2 regions of the Acinetobacter sp. G18 genome follow, and region 2 is predicted to be linked to the other one. Evidence: riboswitches for the same ligand, from Rfam matches in the RefSeq annotation. Region 2 holds a riboswitch; the other holds the start of a gene.
The links. Region 2 has a riboswitch for manganese ahead of NE363_RS11995 (sodium:calcium antiporter). Riboswitches for the same ligand answer to the same signal wherever they lie in the genome.
Positions count from the first base shown of each region.

Region 1: another riboswitch for manganese. It lies ahead of NE363_RS00825 (TMEM165/GDT1 family protein); the one in region 2 lies ahead of NE363_RS11995 (sodium:calcium antiporter).

Region 1 covers NZ_CP109658.1:179,931-188,547, reverse strand. The annotation lists gene recJ (single-stranded-DNA-specific exonuclease RecJ) at 1-1,058, opposite strand, end outside; gene pdxH (pyridoxamine 5'-phosphate oxidase) at 1,059-1,715, opposite strand; gene glmM (phosphoglucosamine mutase) at 1,726-3,063, opposite strand; gene guaB (IMP dehydrogenase) at 3,213-4,679, opposite strand; gene NE363_RS00835 (YkgJ family cysteine cluster protein) at 4,815-5,180, opposite strand; gene NE363_RS00830 (MBL fold metallo-hydrolase) at 5,272-6,069, opposite strand; gene NE363_RS00825 (TMEM165/GDT1 family protein) at 6,339-6,914, opposite strand; yybP-ykoY riboswitch at 6,930-7,116, opposite strand; gene NE363_RS00820 (hypothetical protein) at 7,145-7,423, opposite strand; gene NE363_RS00815 (2-oxo acid dehydrogenase subunit E2) at 7,573-8,617, opposite strand, start outside.
Region 2 covers NZ_CP109658.1:2,512,825-2,521,441, reverse strand. The annotation lists gene mutS (DNA mismatch repair protein MutS) at 1-105, opposite strand, end outside; gene NE363_RS12015 (LysR family transcriptional regulator) at 462-1,373, opposite strand; gene NE363_RS12010 (MFS transporter) at 1,476-2,666, shown strand; gene NE363_RS12005 (TetR/AcrR family transcriptional regulator) at 3,354-3,896, shown strand; gene dmeF (CDF family Co(II)/Ni(II) efflux transporter DmeF) at 4,172-5,104, shown strand; yybP-ykoY riboswitch at 5,207-5,319, shown strand; gene NE363_RS11995 (sodium:calcium antiporter) at 5,379-6,410, shown strand; gene NE363_RS11990 (putative bifunctional diguanylate cyclase/phosphodiesterase) at 6,756-8,147, shown strand.

The DNA of each region.
Region 1 (8,617 bases), 1.6 Mb from region 2:
AATAGAACAAGCGCCGCAGGAATATCTTGCTGTGAAAGTTGCAAAGTATCTAAGGCCGATAAAGCTTGTTGCTTCATCTCCCCTTCAATTTGACGACGATCTATATTTAGCTGGTTTAATTGCTGAGCAATGGGGTATGCTGTTTCCATTGTCTCGGCCAATAAACACTCGATCCCAATACGCATGCTCTCCATACGCCCTGCTGCATTAATACGCGGACCAAGAACAAATCCTAAGTCTTGAGCACGTATTGAAGTAGCTTCCCGACCTGCGATATCGAGTAAGGCTAAGATTCCTACTCGACACTGATGTTGCTGAATGCGCTTTACGCCTGCATCGACCAATATACGATTGTTATAGTCTAGAACAGCCACATCGGCATAAGTGCCCAAAGCGACTAAATCTAAATATTGAGTGACTTTGCTTGTGCTTTTGCCTTGTCTACTACGTAAACTCGCCAAATTGGCAAGTACATAAAAAGCAACACCAACACCAGCAAGCGCTTTACTTGGAAACTCACATCCCAATTGATTCGGGTTCACCACCGCCTCAGCAAGTGGGGTCTCTTTGGTCGTTAGATGATGGTCGGTAATAATGACTTGCATGCCTAGAGCATGTGCTGCTTCAACACCAGCATGGCTGGAAATTCCATTATCGACTGTAATTAATAAATCAGGTTGATAAGTTTGATGTGCAAGTTCAGCAATAGCAGGAGTAAGGCCATAACCGTATTTAAATCGGTCTGGAACTAAATAGTCGACTTGTGCTCCCATATCGCGAAGCACGAGCATCATTAAAGCTGTACTAGTTGCACCATCGGCATCATAGTCCCCCACAATAACTATTTTTTTCTGCTCATTAATGGCTTGATCCATTAATGCGACAGCAGCATCCATTCCTTTGAGCTCTGGCGCAAGCAGGTTCTTAAGTTTTAGCTCTAGTTCTTGTTCAGATTGCACTCCACGTCTTGCCAAAATCTCGGCAATAAACGGAGGCACGCCCTGAAACTGTTCAGGGCGTGTCAATAAAGGTCTTTGTTTAATTTGTATTTTTGTCATTTAAGGCATCAGTCGGTGCAACGTCCATTGACCGTCGATTTTTTCATAACTCAAGCGGTCATGTAAACGATTTGGTCGCCCTTGCCAGAATTCATAATAGTCCGGTTGCAGACGATATCCGCCCCAAAACTCAGGCTTATCGAGTATTTCACGGCTTTGAACTTGTTGTTGCAAGTCTTGGAAGCGCTGTTGCAATAACTCTCGACTTTCGATCTTTCCGCTTTGAGGCGTACTAATATGAGCTGCAATCTGGCTATCACGTGGACGCTTATGGTAATAGTCGGTAGATTCCTGTTCAGGAATCTTCACAACATGCCCACCCACACGTACCTGACGCTCTAGACTTGGCCAATAAAATAACAGTTCAGCATATGGATTTTCTGCCAAATCTGCCCCTTTCTGGCTGTCATAATTGGTATAAAAATCATACCCTGCTTCTGTGGCACCACGTAATAATACAGTTCTGACATGCGGGCGACCGCTAGCACTTGCAGTTGCTAACGACATTGCATACGGTTCGTGCAAGTTCGCAGCTAAAGCATAATTAAACCAACCTAAGAATTGCTCATGTGGATTGCTAGCGACTTGCGTCTCGTACAACTCACCTTGTTCATAACTTAAGCGTAATTCGCTTAAATCTTTAATGACATCACTCATGCCATACACCTTATGCGACTTGTGCTTGTGAACGAACTGCATTTGCTAAATGTTCAGCCAAAGCATTCACTTCTTGTTCGTCATCACCTTCAACCATGACGCGAATGACTGGCTCAGTTCCTGACTTACGAATCAGGATACGACCACGACCTTTAAGCTGTGCTTCTGCTTTATCAAATTCGGTAACCAATGCAGGAATAGAATACGGATCAAGCATTTGTTCTAAACGTATATTTACCAGCACTTGTGGGAATAATTCAAAGTCCTGAACTAGTTCATGGAGCGCTTTATTCTGTTCAACCATTACAGTTAACACTTGAAGTGCTGCAATAATCGCGTCACCAGTTGTGCTCTTGTCCAAAGTTAAAATATGACCGGAAGGCTCACCACCTATCACCCAACCATTTTCTTCTAAAGCTTGCAATACATAACGGTCACCAACTTTTGCACGAACAAAGCCAACATTTGCTTTTTCAAGTGCAATTTCAAGCGCCATATTACTCATGACCGTACCAACAACCCCTACTGGCTTATTTTTCGCCTGAGTGGCTAAAATGTACAAGATATGGTCACCATCAATTAAGTGACCAAACTTATCAACCATCACAACACGGTCAGCATCACCATCAAAGGCAATACCTAAATCTGCTTCATGCTCAACCACTGCTTTTTGTAAGTGTTCTGGATGTGTTGAACCACAGTTCTCATTAATGTTTAAACCGTCTGGTTCGTTGTATAAAGCAACAACTTTAGCACCTAGTTCACGAAAAACTGAAGGGCCAACACTATAGGCTGCACCATGTGCACAGTCCAACACGATCTTTAAATTATTTAAATCGAAGTGGTAAGGGAAAGTAGATTTACAAAATTCGATATAGCGACCATTTGCATCATTTACACGAACACTTTTACCTAAATTTGCAGTGTCCTCAATGAATAAATCCTTTTCTAATTCTTTATTAATTTCTTCTTGTAATGAATCCGGTAATTTTTTACCTTCACTTGAGAAAAATTTAATCCCATTATCATAATACGGATTATGTGATGCAGAAATTACAATACCTGCATGGGCATGTAATGCACGAGTAAGATGTGCAATCGCAGGTGTCGGTAATGGACCTAATAAATGAACATATACACCAGCAGCGTTTAAGCCAGCCTGTAAAGCAGATTCCAAAATATAACCAGATAAACGAGTGTCTTTTCCTAATACAACAAGTGGTTTATTTTTTTGACTCGTTCGTTTTAATACCTTCCCTGCGGCAAATCCGAGTTTTAAAGCAAACTCTGGAGTAATAGGCATTTGCCCAAATTTTCCACGAATACCATCCGTTCCAAAATAACTCATAGCTTATCTCATTTTTACGCCACTTCGGCCGCGGCTCATTTCATATATGGCTATTTTGCCATATCTCTTTTCATTAGATTTACTTTACACCAAAAACAAAAAGCCGTCAGTGTACTGACGGCTTTCTTAGTTGATTTAGTTACTAAAATCTAACCAACACGATAGTTTGGAGCTTCTTTAGTAATCGTTACATCATGAACATGTGACTCAGACATACCCGCTGAAGTAATTTTCACAAATTTCGCATTTTGGCGAAGATCTTCAATCACAGCTGAACCTGTATAGCCCATTGATGAACGTAAACCACCCATCATTTGATGAACGATATTACCCATTGGGCCTTTATATGGAACACGACCTTCAATACCTTCTGGTACTAATTTTTCAGCACCCGCTTTTGAGTCTTGGAAGTAACGGTCAGCAGAACCAGTAGCTCCAGCCATTGCACCTAATGAACCCATACCACGATATGCTTTGTAGTAACGACCTTGGAAGAATTCAACTTCACCAGGTGCTTCTTCAGTACCAGCTAGAAGTGAGCCGACCATGATTGTGCTTGCACCAGCACCGATCGCTTTAGCCATATCACCAGAGAAACGGATACCGCCATCTGCAATTAAAGGAATTTGATCTTTTAGTGCGCTAGCAACGCTGTCAATTGCAGAAATTTGAGGCATACCAATACCTGCTACAATACGTGTAGTACAGATAGAACCAGGACCAATACCTACTTTTACAGCATCTGCGCCTGCATCTAATAATGCCAATGCAGCATCACCAGTTGCAATATTTCCACCAATCACTTGTACTTGAGGGAAGTTTTGTTTCACCCAACGTACACGTTCAATTACACCAGCAGAGTGACCATGTGCTGTATCAACAACAATAACGTCAACACCAGCTTCAACCAATGCTTCCACACGACTTGGTGTATCAGCACCAGTACCTACCGCAGCACCAACACGTAAACGACCAAGATCATCTTTACAACTGTTTGGATAACTCTCAGCTTTACGGAAGTCAGTTACCGTAATTAAGCCTTTAAGTTCATTGCTCTCGCCAACGACCAAGACTTTTTCAATACGGTGTTTTTGCAATAATGCTTGAATATTTTCTTTAGACTCGCCTTCACGTACAGTGACCAAACGATCTTGACCTGTCATGATGTTGCTAACAGGTTGTTCCAAGTTAGTTTCAAAACGCGTATCACGGCCTGTCACAATACCAACAACCTTGCCGTCTTTAACAACAGGTACACCACTAATGTTATTAGCGCTGGTAATTGCAATCAGTTCACGTACTGTAGTTTCAGGCGTTACAGTGATAGGATCTTTCACCATACCCGCTTCAAATTTTTTCACACGGCGTACTTCTGCAGCTTGAGCAGCAATATCCATGTTTTTGTGCAAAATCCCGATACCACCATTTTGTGACATCGCAATCGCCATACGTGACTCAGTCACTGTATCCATTGCAGCTGAAACTAATGGGATATTTAAATGAATGCCGCGAGTTAAACGTGTCTTTAGAGAGACATCTTTTGGGAGAACAGTAGAGTAGGCAGGAAGTAATAAGACATCATCGAAGGTTAGCGCTTCTTGAACGATGGTCAGCATAACAATCTCACTGGTAAATTCCGTGAGCTATTATAAACAAATTTCAATGCAATTTTCATATTATCTTTGCCTTTTTCCGCAATAGATATTCACCTACTCTAAATATTTCTCACTTATTATCGTGTTAGTTCATATTTAACTCACCTGATCATAGTCATGATCATTTTCTGAATCTGCTGGGTTTACTTCAATCAGAGGAATCAACTGGTGCGCCAAGCGTGCTTTGTTACACTGTTCATCAGCAACCTGCACCTCTTTACAGGTAGAACTACGGACAGCATAAATAGAGCAGCCCACCTCTTTACCAATTTCACCCTTCAAAGCCTGACATCTTGGCTGAGCCTGATTAGTTCCACGCATACACGAATAAACGGGTGTCAAAGGTTCAACGAGATGTTCATCTATGAACTCGGCCTCAGCCCAGTAAAATGAAACCCGAAAATGTGCACAACATGCCCCACAGCGAAGGCACTCATCTGGAGTCGCAACTTGAGATAACATTTTTATTCAAATTCTCGTCATCAAAATTTTTTCTGTGACGCAAAATCCTAAAAAAATTTCAAATTGGACTCAAGATATTGAACTTAACTTTTTATGTTGGACAGCTGAAAATTTGTTCAGTCATTAAATCTACACCACATGGCAAGGTCTCAATCCAGTCTAAAAACTGGTTAATCATTTCTTTGCCAACAAATGGAGTACCATGCTGAGGCACAATCATTTCAATATCCATTTGACGAACCATGTTGACCCATAAACGGATGACTTTATTTGAGCACATATAGCGCTGATGAAAAGCCTTCATTTTCATCACATGAGCATCGAAATCTTTAAGAGGCTGACATGCATCTTCAACAATAGAAGCCCCCATATCGCCTGAAAATAAAATTTTGGCAACTGGATCATAAAACTGAAAATTGCCCACCGAATGTAGAAAATGTGCAGGAACCATGACAAGCTTTGATTCGCCCAATTGAATCACTTGACCACGATCTGGCAGCTCAATGAGACGATCTTCCCAATTACCTTTCATACGCTCACTCATAAAAGACGAGTTTAAGTGAGGTAAAAATCGTGCCCATAATTTAGAGGCAACTACCTTAGCATCGGTATAAACTAACCAACGAGGCATTGAAGTAATAATATCTGGATCTTGATGCGAAGCGATTACATAGTCCAGATTTTTAAGACGAGTATATTTATTAAGTTCCATCGTTAATGGAACGTAGGTCAAATCACCACCTGGATCGATTACAGCTGCTCGTTCATGATCAATAATTAAAAATTGATTGGCTTGTATGCCTTCCCCTTTAACCAAACTGGTAAAACTAATACATTTATGTACGCCATTATCAAATAGTATCTGCGATGTTGTTTTTTCAAACCCCATACAATTCCCCAAAAAAACTTTAAATATTAGATATTTTTATATCCATACTAAAATAAAGGGATTCTAAAGTACTTGCAATGAATTGATTGATATTTCTCATAATATTTTAAAATTGATTTTAGTTTTCTTATTCTATAAATGAATCATCAAGAAATTGCATAATCTTCTAAAACTTTCTTAAATAAATGTATTTTGAAGTTTAACTACTAAAATGACCTATAAAAAAAGCACTCGAATTGAGTGCTTTTTTTATGGCAGCTTTAAATATCTTAAAAGAAATAATGTTGTATTAAAGTAGAGACACCTACAATTAAGAAAATAGCAGCACCAATTTTATGAATAAGCGAGATAGGTAAACGTTCTGCCAGTTTATTACCGATAAATACAGCAGGAGCATTGGCAATCATCATACCAACTGTTGTACCGAGCATTACCCAGAAAATACTGTCATAGCGTGCAGCTAAAGCGACAGTTGCAATTTGTGTTTTATCGCCAATTTCAGCCAAGAAAAATAAAATAAAGGTTGCACCAAAAACACCAAATTTTTGCCACTTATTAATACTATCAGTTTCATCATCGAGCTTATCTGGAATAAGCATCCAGAACGCCATACCAATAAAACCAACCGCAAGTACCCAAACCAAAATTTCAGGACTGAGAACGGTCGTAATCCACTGCCCAAGCACAGCAGAAATACCATGGTTAATGAGTGTGGCTAAAAGAATCGCAATTAAAATAGGAATTGGCTTACGGAAACGCGCAGATAGTAGCAGAGCCAATAGTTGAGTTTTATCACCCATTTCAGCGAGGGCAACAATCGATGTAGAAATCAGAAATTCTTGCATGTCGTTTCTCTGGCTAGCATAAATGCCCATGACCTACCGCTCCTGCTAGCCAAATATCTGCAGAGTGGTAAATCAAAGGTCTTGCCAACTCAGGAACGATGAGACGTTTAAGCTATGATGACCATGTTCTGTTGAACAATTATGTTGACCATCACCTATTCACATTTGCTGTGAATAGCGGCTACTCCCCAATGAAGTATGTGCTCATTATATTCGAGCAGTTCTATTTTTCAAACAAAAAATTTTATCCATGCCCATACTAACAGACGCCCCAAGCCTAATAGTAAAGCTAAACAGATACTTAAGTTAATAAAACCAAAATTGTGAATACCAGCTATATGTTGTGATTGAAATTCAAATGGCAAAATAAGCGTTGCCACAAATACTTCCAAACCGATTGCAACGTAGGTCATCCACTCCCACGGGAAGTGTAAAATACTGACCCATACTCCCATCAACAAAAATACAATCAACAGTAAGGGCAACATAATTTTCAGGAAACCCAACATTTACTATTTCTCCTTTACCTAATAACGAGAAATTTCTCCTCACGCTCAATAAGCCTTGCTTAATCTGTAGATTAACCCAAAATTTAATTAAAGAGATATCAAAAACAAAACCCCGCCGAAGCGAGGTTTTAGTTAATTATTTCAAAGTATTAGATTAATAAAGTACGAATATCTTTAAGAAGTTTCGTAAGTTTATTTGTAAAGCGAGCCGCATCTGCACCATTAATTACACGGTGATCATAAGATAATGACAATGGCAACATCAAGCGTGGATCAAAGTCCTTACCATTCCAAACAGGCTGCATCGTTGCAGGTGAAATACCCAAAATCGCAACTTGCGGCCAGTTCACAAGCGGTGTAAATGCTGTACCACCAATTGCGCCCAAGCTTGAAATGGTGAAATTCGCACCTTGTAAGTCTTTTGGTGTTAATTTCTTATCACGTGCTTTTTGACCTAACATACCCAATTCAACTGCAATTTGCTTAATTGATTTTTGGTCTGGGTTACGAAGTACTGGCACAGTTAAACCATCAGGTGTTGCTACCGCAATACCCATATGGATTTCATTGCGCAAGAGCACTGATTTACCGTCATCAGATAGATGACCTGCGAATTCACGCTCTTCTTTCAACAAATACGCAACCGCTTTGATAATGAATGCCATAATCGTCAGGCTGATACCTTCTTTTTTGAAGTTGCCTTTCAGTTCATTACGCCAATCTTCTAACTCAGTGATATCAGCCAAATCAAACTGGGTGACTTGCGGAATAAAGTTGTTCAACGACAATTGCGGAATTGATACTTGCTGCAAACGCGTCAGTACTTTTTCTTCCACACCACCAAACGCAGTGAAGTCAGGCAGCTTTGGCAAACCCGAAACCGCTGGTGCAGCCGCAGCAACTGGTGCAGCTTGTGGCGCAGTTAAACGACTCTTCACATAGGCAAAGATATCTTCTTTAATAACACGACCATGCTCACCAGAAGTTTTAACTTGTGACAAAATCACACCAAGTTCACGAGCAAGCTTACGTACAGCAGGGCCTGCATATACTTTAGCATTTTCGGCTTCTTGCTCTTTCGTTAACTTGTCACTACCAGACGCTGGAGCAGATACAGCCTGAATCGGAGCAGGAGCTGCCACTTTAGGTGCTGCTGCCTGTGGAGCTGGAGCTACTTCTGCTTTTGCCGCTGGT
Region 2 (8,617 bases):
ACGATAAAACAGCAACGCATGTTGATAATCTTTTTTGACCTTGAGATATTGCTGCATCATTGGAGTGTGGTTAGAGAGATCGGCCATGATTTCAGCGCTATTCATGCGTAATAAACCCTTAAAAAAAGCAATAATATTTTACGGTTGGTCATCTAACCAATTCTAATAACTTCTGTGTGAATTGGACTTAATCTAAGAAAAAAGTATACCTTTTCATGTACCTTTTTTATGTCAAAATTGAGTCAACAGTGTGTAAGAGCTTAACTTAATTTCTCACGGTTGCCATCTTAACAAATTGAGACTGATTCGCAAAAAGGATTCCTAAAATGAGCGAGGAAATAAGCAACAAAAAGAAAGTGCCTTGAGCAGTTTGAGTAGAAGACAGGGTGACGATTGGCAGTCCTGATAAAACTGAAATGGGTAAATATGTCGATTTCAGAATGCGTATGAAATGATAGGTTTTATAAGGATACATGCCCCAATTTCTGTTGTATGAAATCTATAAGCGCTCTTGTTTTAGCAGGCAAATAACGCCGATCTGAATAAAGTGCAAACAATTGCAGTGGCGCTACCGCTTGTTCAAATTCAATCTCGATCAGGCGACCGTCACTAATATAAGGTTGGCAAGCGTGTTTCGATAAAATTGCAAACCCGATACCTGCTACAGCAGCTTGGCCTGCCATTTCTCCGCTGTTTACCCGATAGTGTCCTTTAACCTTGATGGTCTCGAATTCACCCTTTTTATTAACAAATTGCCAAGGAGCACCTTTGAGCGCACTGACTGTTGTAATACACGGTAACTCTTCAAATTGTTGAATATGAGTAGGGGTGCCATAACGCTGAATGAGAGAAGGGGCTGCCACAATGGTGCAAGGGATAGTCACCAGATGACGAGCGATGTAGTCACTGTTATCCATTTGACCGCGGCTAATAATAATAGCTAAATCCAGATCATCTCGCAGAGACTCAAAACCCGACAAATTTGTGACACAGCTTATTTCTAAGTCTGGATACTGACAGGCAAATTCTGCAATAACAGAACCTAACAATGCAGGGCCTATTTCAGTGGGAATACAGATTCGTAAAGGACCTTTGAGCTGCATTTGCCGCAACGTTAACTCTATCTCCGTTTGCTCAAGCGCTTCGAGTAATGGCTTTGCTCTGGTATAGAGTAGCTGCCCCGCCTGAGTGACTTTCATATGTCGAGTGCTGCGCTCAATGAGCTGAAGATCGAGTTTTTCTTCTAACTGAGAAATACAGCGACTCACGTTTGATGTCGGCATTTCAAGGAGTTTCGATGCACCCACAAAACTTTCTCTTTCAACCACAGCAATGAACACTTTCAGAGTATTAAAATCCAGAGCCGGACGCATCAATTGTCCCATATTTGATAATAATAAATGCAATTTTTACCATATAATCAATACTATTGATAGCAGTTAAACTCGGACATCTTTTATCTATAGGTTACTGCGATGTCCCTAGCCACACAGACGTTTAATCATAAAGCCCTCATGTGGATAGCCACTGTCATTGCTTTCGTCCAGTTCACGAATGCACTGGAATATATGGTGTTTAATCCTATTTTTGTTTTTATGGCGACAGATTTTGCAGTGCCAGTATCATTCTCAGGTTATGTTTCAGGGATGTATACGCTTGGCGCCGTTCTTTCGGGAATTATTGCTTTTTACTGGATTGATCATTTCAATAAAAAGCGGTTTTTAATTATCAATATGGCGCTGTTAGGTCTACTAACACTTTTGACTACCTACACATCTAGTTTTAGTCTTCTACTTGCACTCCGATTTTGTGCAGGGTTGGTTGGTGGTACCACCATGGGAGTGGGTATCAGTATATTAATAAACAACGCACCGCCTAATTTACGGGGAAAAATGTTGGCGACGGTGATTGCATCATTTTCAATAGTAAGTATTGTCGGAATGCCCACCATATTATTTCTATGCACTCACTATGGTTGGCATGTGGCTTTGTGGCTCATAAGTGTATTGTGTGTGTTGGCATTGCCACTTATTGTATCGTTTATACCCAAAGACCAAGTCTCTTTAGATACGTTTCGTGCGCCGCCTTTAGATGCGGATACTCTACTGTTCGCTTCTGCTAATGCGCTCGTACAGTTTAGTCCTATGCTGGTTATTCCTATTTTGGCACCCTTAATGATTCAACAGTTGGGCGCTTCGCAAGACCTACTGCCTTGGCTATTTTTTAGTGGCGGCGTGATGGGCTATGTATCTACAAAAATCACAGGGGCATTAACCTCCCGTTTTTCTGCTTTAATATTGGCTACAGCTTCGACTCTAGTCTTTATCCTAAGTTTGCTTATACCAATGCTTGGCTATGAGCATGCAGCATTATTTATTAGTTTATTTCTCGGTGCATCTTATAGTCGTTTGGTGTCATCTTCAGTGGTTACGATGCAGTTTCCTAACGACCGACAACGAGCTGGATTTTCTTCATTACAGACATCCATCATGTATTTGCTGACAACGGTTGCATTTTTCTTATCTGCCTTTTTATTACCTGCTCATGGCATGACGCCACAAAGTCTAAATACGTTACTGGCGGTATGTGCAATTTCCGCAGCAGGTTTCCCAATATTGATTATTATTTTGCAAAAGAAGCTGGCTAAACGTGTACCCATGAGCTAATTGTAAAGTCACTATTTTTCCGTACATTAAAATAGTGACGACTAAATCTATAACGTGTAAATGGTATTGAAAAAGTAGCATTTTGGGGAAGAAAAACGTCTTTTTATAAACCCCACTTTAACAATAACTCAGGCATTATTTATCCTTACTTTTTAATGATCTATTTTAAAACAAATGTCATTTTGTATGCTTGACTGCAATAAACTTGGGCACTATCCTTTGCCTGCTGGCCTACATTGCCAGTCGGTTTTAGCAGACCGTTCCGAAAAAGCATTAAAGGTTTTATATCTTTAGTGTGTACACCCTCGCGCCCCCTCAATGGTGGAACGGAGGGGGACACCTTCGGGTGTGCTGGGTTTTTTCGGCCAGTCTGCTAACCCCCTTCGTTCTGCCACCATAATTTTAATGTCGGCAGAACTCCCAATAAAAAAGGAGTTGGCTTTGCACATCCATTATTTCTTGGCAGCCTTTGCCAAAAGCTATAACGACACAGCTTAAAAATTTACAGCAGCTTGAACGCCGTAGGGTTTTCAGGCTTTAAGTCTTTTTTATTTAAAACTTAGCAACAAAAAACTTGAGATGTGCCAAGCACCGTCTTACGGCTTTGCTGTGCCTTTTTTTCTCCCAGAAAGGGCACAGGCTTTTTATCTCATTTAGAAACAACAAGAATTTTATAATGGTAAAACTATGCGAAATTTAGAAACCTCTTCCAAAAAACTACATGTAGTTCAAACTGCCATACAACTCATTACGGCGCATGGGTTCCACAATACAGGCGTAGACCTGATTACTAAAGAAACCAAAATTGCCAAAGGCACGCTTTACAACTATTTCCACTCTAAAGAACACCTGATTGAAATGTGTATCGCCTTTCAAAAAAGCTTGCTCAGAGAAGAAGTGCTTTCTATCATTTACTCAAACCGTTACTACAGTTCAAAAGATAAACTTAAAGAAATTATTGTGTTACATACTAATTTAAACAGCCAGTACCATTTTTTAATCAAAGCTATTTTAGAAATAAAACTGCTTTATCCAAAGGCTTACCGCATGACAGTTGAATACCGAAAGTGGTTGCGCCATGAAATTTTTGACCTGATTTTTAGCGGGGAAATCCGCGAGCCAAAATTCGATGCCCACATGGTGGTGAACCTGATAGATGGTTTGCTGCTACAGGTTTTAAGCTTAAACAGTTTGAAAGAAAGGGATGAGGTGTTGGAGCAATTTTTTTAATTTTAGTCTGGGTTATCTGATTGGTTCAGATATAGATTTTTTGTGAAAAAATTGCAAGGAGTGTTGTAGTTGCTCTCACATGCAGCTCTATGAATGGATGTACTCAGCCATTCAGAGCGCCTCAATCTATAGTGGTTTTGAAATATAGTAGATCAATTTTAGGTCATGACTAAGTAAAGATTTCTCTAAAAGTTTTCTTGTTTTGGTCGTGATGTAACTTATTTTTCTTCAAAAAAATATATACTATGGGGGAGTATCAATAAAAGACCATAAATATGGAAATTAACAGCAATTTAGAACGTTACCATTCTCATCAGTTCGATGAAGGAAACCCGCTTGCTCAAAAGAAAATTTTGATCGCAACGATTTTAACTGCCGTGATGATGGTTTTTGAAATTGTGGGTGGATGGATCTTTAACTCCATGGCTCTTTTAGCTGATGGCTGGCACATGAGTTCACATATGGTTGCTCTAGGGTTGGCCTATGTCGCTTACAAAATGGCTCGCCGTTATGCCCATGACAAACGCTTTAGTTTCGGAACTTGGAAAATCGAAATTTTAGGTGGATATAGCAGTGCAATCATATTAATGGTCGTTGCACTGTTAATGGGATTTCAATCTATTGAGCGATTACTCCATCCTGTTGATATTCATTATAATGAGGCGATTTCTATTGCTGTTGTGGGGTTGGCAGTCAATTTAATTTGTGCGTGGTTATTACATGATAATCATGAACATCACCATCACGACCATGAGCATAGTCACCACCATCATCATGATCACCATCACGATTTAAACCATAAAGCTGCGTTTCTACATGTACTTGCCGATGCCGTAACGTCTGTATTAGCCATAGCTGCACTTATAGCGGGTAAATTTTTTGGATGGAATTTTTTAGATGCTTTGCTGGGTATTGTAGGGGCGATACTTGTTGCACAGTGGTCATGGGGGCTTTTGCGTGACACAGGAAAAACGTTATTAGATGCTGAAATGTCACATCCAGTAGTCGCTGAAATCCAAGAAGTGATTGAGCAATTATCACAAGTGAAAATTACAGATTTACATGTATGGAAAGTCGGTAAAGGAAAATTTTCATGCATTTTGGCTTTAGAAACAGACCGAACAGATTTAACACCTGATTCAGTTAAAAGGGCTTTGTCTATTCATGAAGAAATTGTACATGCCAGTGTAGAAATACATTTTATTTAGTCAATAAAGAGAGTTTTAAAACCGACTGTGAATTTTTAAAGCTCTTGATCATTTTGTCAGACCATTTTTGTAGAGTTACTTTTCAATCACTGGTAAACTTCACCTATTGTCATTGGGGAGTAGCCATTCCTAGTACCCAACTAGGAAGACCACGTCAACAAACTTGAGATCAGTATCTCATGGCGTGTTCAGCCACTGTATACACAGTGTGAGCTAGGCGAGACCTTTGGCCGCAACGTACTTTGCTAGTCGGGCGAGGAGCGTTGTCGTGCCAATGGTTTCTTATTCGCCCGGCTGGACTATTCCTATGCTCCTCACGTTCATCTTATTCTTTGTGTCCGCCGCGGCAATTTACCTAGCCTGTGAATATTTCGTCAATGGAATTGAATGGTTTGGTAAGCGTCTTAATCTTGGTGCAACAGCAGTAGGCTCGGTACTCGCAGCTTTTGGTACAGCGCTACCTGAAAGTGCGGTGACCTTTATGGCCGTCGTATTTGGTGATACCCCAGAACAAAAAGACCTTGGTGTTGGTGCTGCAATGGGTGGCCCATTGGTTTTAGCGACCTTGGGTTACGCCGTAGTCGGTCTGGTATTGATGCTTCATCGCAAAAAATTAGCTCGAACTTCGCATAAAGTTCAAGTTGATTATGCCCGTTTAAGACGAGATCAAGTCTCGTTCCTTGCTATCTTTGTTTTAAAAGTAGCGCTTGGTTTAGTCGCATTTGCCATCAAACCTTGGTTAGGCATTCTATTTTTAGCGGCTTATGCAGCTTATGTCTGGCGTGAGATTAAGGAAGCTGATACATCTTCCGATGAAGAAGACCTTGAACCGCTCAAGTTCCGTCCAAACACAGCCGAACCGTCACTAGGGTGGGCTGGTCTACAAGTATTGGTCGCTTTGGTTGTAATTAGTGTTGCGTCGCATACTTTTGTTGCTCAGCTTGAAGCGATTGGTACAGCGCTAAGTTGGCCGCCACATTTGGTTGCTTTATTACTGAGTCCAGTTGCTACCGAATTACCTGAGATTATGAATGCGCTGATTTGGGTACGCCAAGGTAAAGAGCGTTTGGCTTTAGCGAATATTTCTGGTGCCATGATGATTCAGGCCACCATACCAAGTGCATTAGGTATTTTCTTTACGCCGTGGCGCTTTGATACCTTGTTGTTAGCCTCTGGCATTATTACTGCATTAGCGATTGTATTTCTGTGGAATTTATTCCGCCGTGGCACAGTCGATGACCGATCATTGGTTGCAGTAAGTGCGCTGTATGGTGTTTTCGCAATTTTAGTTGTGATTTATCTCTGATAAATATTAACGCGCTGGACATGTGCCAGCGCGTTTCAGTCGTTGTATTTGCTATTGATTAGATAATCTTAAAAAACGATGAGCTAATAACCTTGTAAAATCGGTAAATAATTAACCAATTGTCTTATTTTTCATAACTTATGCCCTGTACCTTAGTAGCAGAGGCTTGTACCCTGAGTGAATCATAATTTAAACTTATGGGGTCTTTGAAAAGTCCTCTTTTTTGACTAAATTTATTAAACAAATGAACTTTATTTTGTGTAATAAAATACTTTCTAAACGCATAAAAGATAAATAAAAACTTTATAGAAAATTAAGTTTGATTGTTAAATTCTGAAATAGAGCATGAAGGGCAATGTTACTGCTTTTGTTATATTTATGGTTGATTTACCTATGATAGCTTCGTCTTACTTAAAAAAATGTAAAAATAATTACCACAACATAAAAGACCAGCAGCTTACCATCGCAGCTAAAGCAAATATCTTTATTTGTATTATTTTTTGCTTGTTCTGGACCATATATTTCGCATTTTCAAAAATGTGGATCATTGTTTATATGGATATTGTTTTTACACTGCTTTCCATTTTTAGTTTTTTTCTCATTTATATAAATCGAATTTCAGCGGGTATTCTTTTATCTCAAGCTGTTCTACTTGTTTTTCCAGTCGTTTTTTGCGTATTTTTTGATATAGCGACTACTCATCATCCTCAAGTTGCTCATTTGTTTTTGCCTGCTGGGGCAATATTAGGATACTTAAACTACCGCAGAAATCCGAGTTTCTTACAACTCGTTTTAATTTTACTGTCAATCGCATGCTTTATATTTTTTAGTGGCAGCTCTTTTACTTTAGATCATGCTATACCGCTATCGGAAAATACTCGGAGTCATGGTCGATGGATTGCTATTTGCGTCGCCACGCTCATGATTTGTATATCTATCTATACCATGCAATTAGAAATACAAATAGAAGATTCCATGGCGAAAGACTTACGTCTAGCACTCGGAAAAGAGCAATTTGAATTGTTTTATCAACCTCAAGTCAATGCTTCTGAAAAGTTAATTGGTGCCGAGGCTTTACTCAGATGGCATCATCCTGTTTTGGGTTCTGTTCCCACACAAGATTTTATTCCTGCGGCACAAACATTAGGATTAATGCCTGAAATAGGTACATGGGTTTTAGCTCAAGCCTGCAAAGTTTTACAAGATTGGAGTAAACAAGAACAGACTAAAGATTTGACACTTTCAATCAATATTAGCGCTGATCATTTCATGCAAGCTAACTTCGAGGAAACCGTAATTTGCATGATTCATAGGTATGACATAAATCCATCTCGGCTTATCTTGGAAATTACTGAAAATATTGCTTTGAACAATTGTGTGAGCATGATTGAAAAAATGAATTCCTTATCGGAAAGAGGAGTTCAGCTTTCTCTTGATGACTTCGGAACAGGTTATTCATCTTTAAGTTATTTGCAAAAAATGCAAATTAGACAAATCAAAATTGATCGTAGCTTTGTACAGGCAGCGTTGGATGATAAACGCAGTTATAAATTAGTCTCGGGTATTGTTAAAATTGGTCTAGATTTAAACCTTCGAGTGTTAGTAGAGGGAATAGAAACAGCCGAACAATTTTATGCTTTTAAAAATAATGGTTGTATCGAGTTTCAAGGTTATTTATGGGGCGTTCCAATGCCGTTAAATGACTTTATTAAACAGTTGCCAACTTTTAATAAATAAGTAAAACGGATCTAAATTTTGTTCTATAGTAGTGACATCTCATAAAATAATAGAACGCTGCTATGCCAAGAGAATATAAATATTACCAAGTAGATTCAACACATTATAATCTTGAACAAGTTGTTAAATTTACAACCAGTTCTGATTTAAGTTCTGTTCTTGTTCGATTCGCAGATGGCTCAGACGTAGAATTTACTTTCGAAAATGAAGATGAATATTCGGAATTTTTGCAAGTCATACGAGGTGTGGATTTCTAATTTTTATCTATGATTTATAAACCAATTCCGCAAACTAAAATCATATAAGTAATTGTTAAATATTATATAATTTTAAAAGCAAACATGGTGGGTCGTCATTACGCGATATAAATTTTTCTAATAAATTAATCTACATATTAAGACACACTTTGCAAACGGATGTAGATTCGGGCTGTGTTAGGATGAAGACCTATACCTCTAGATATTTACAGT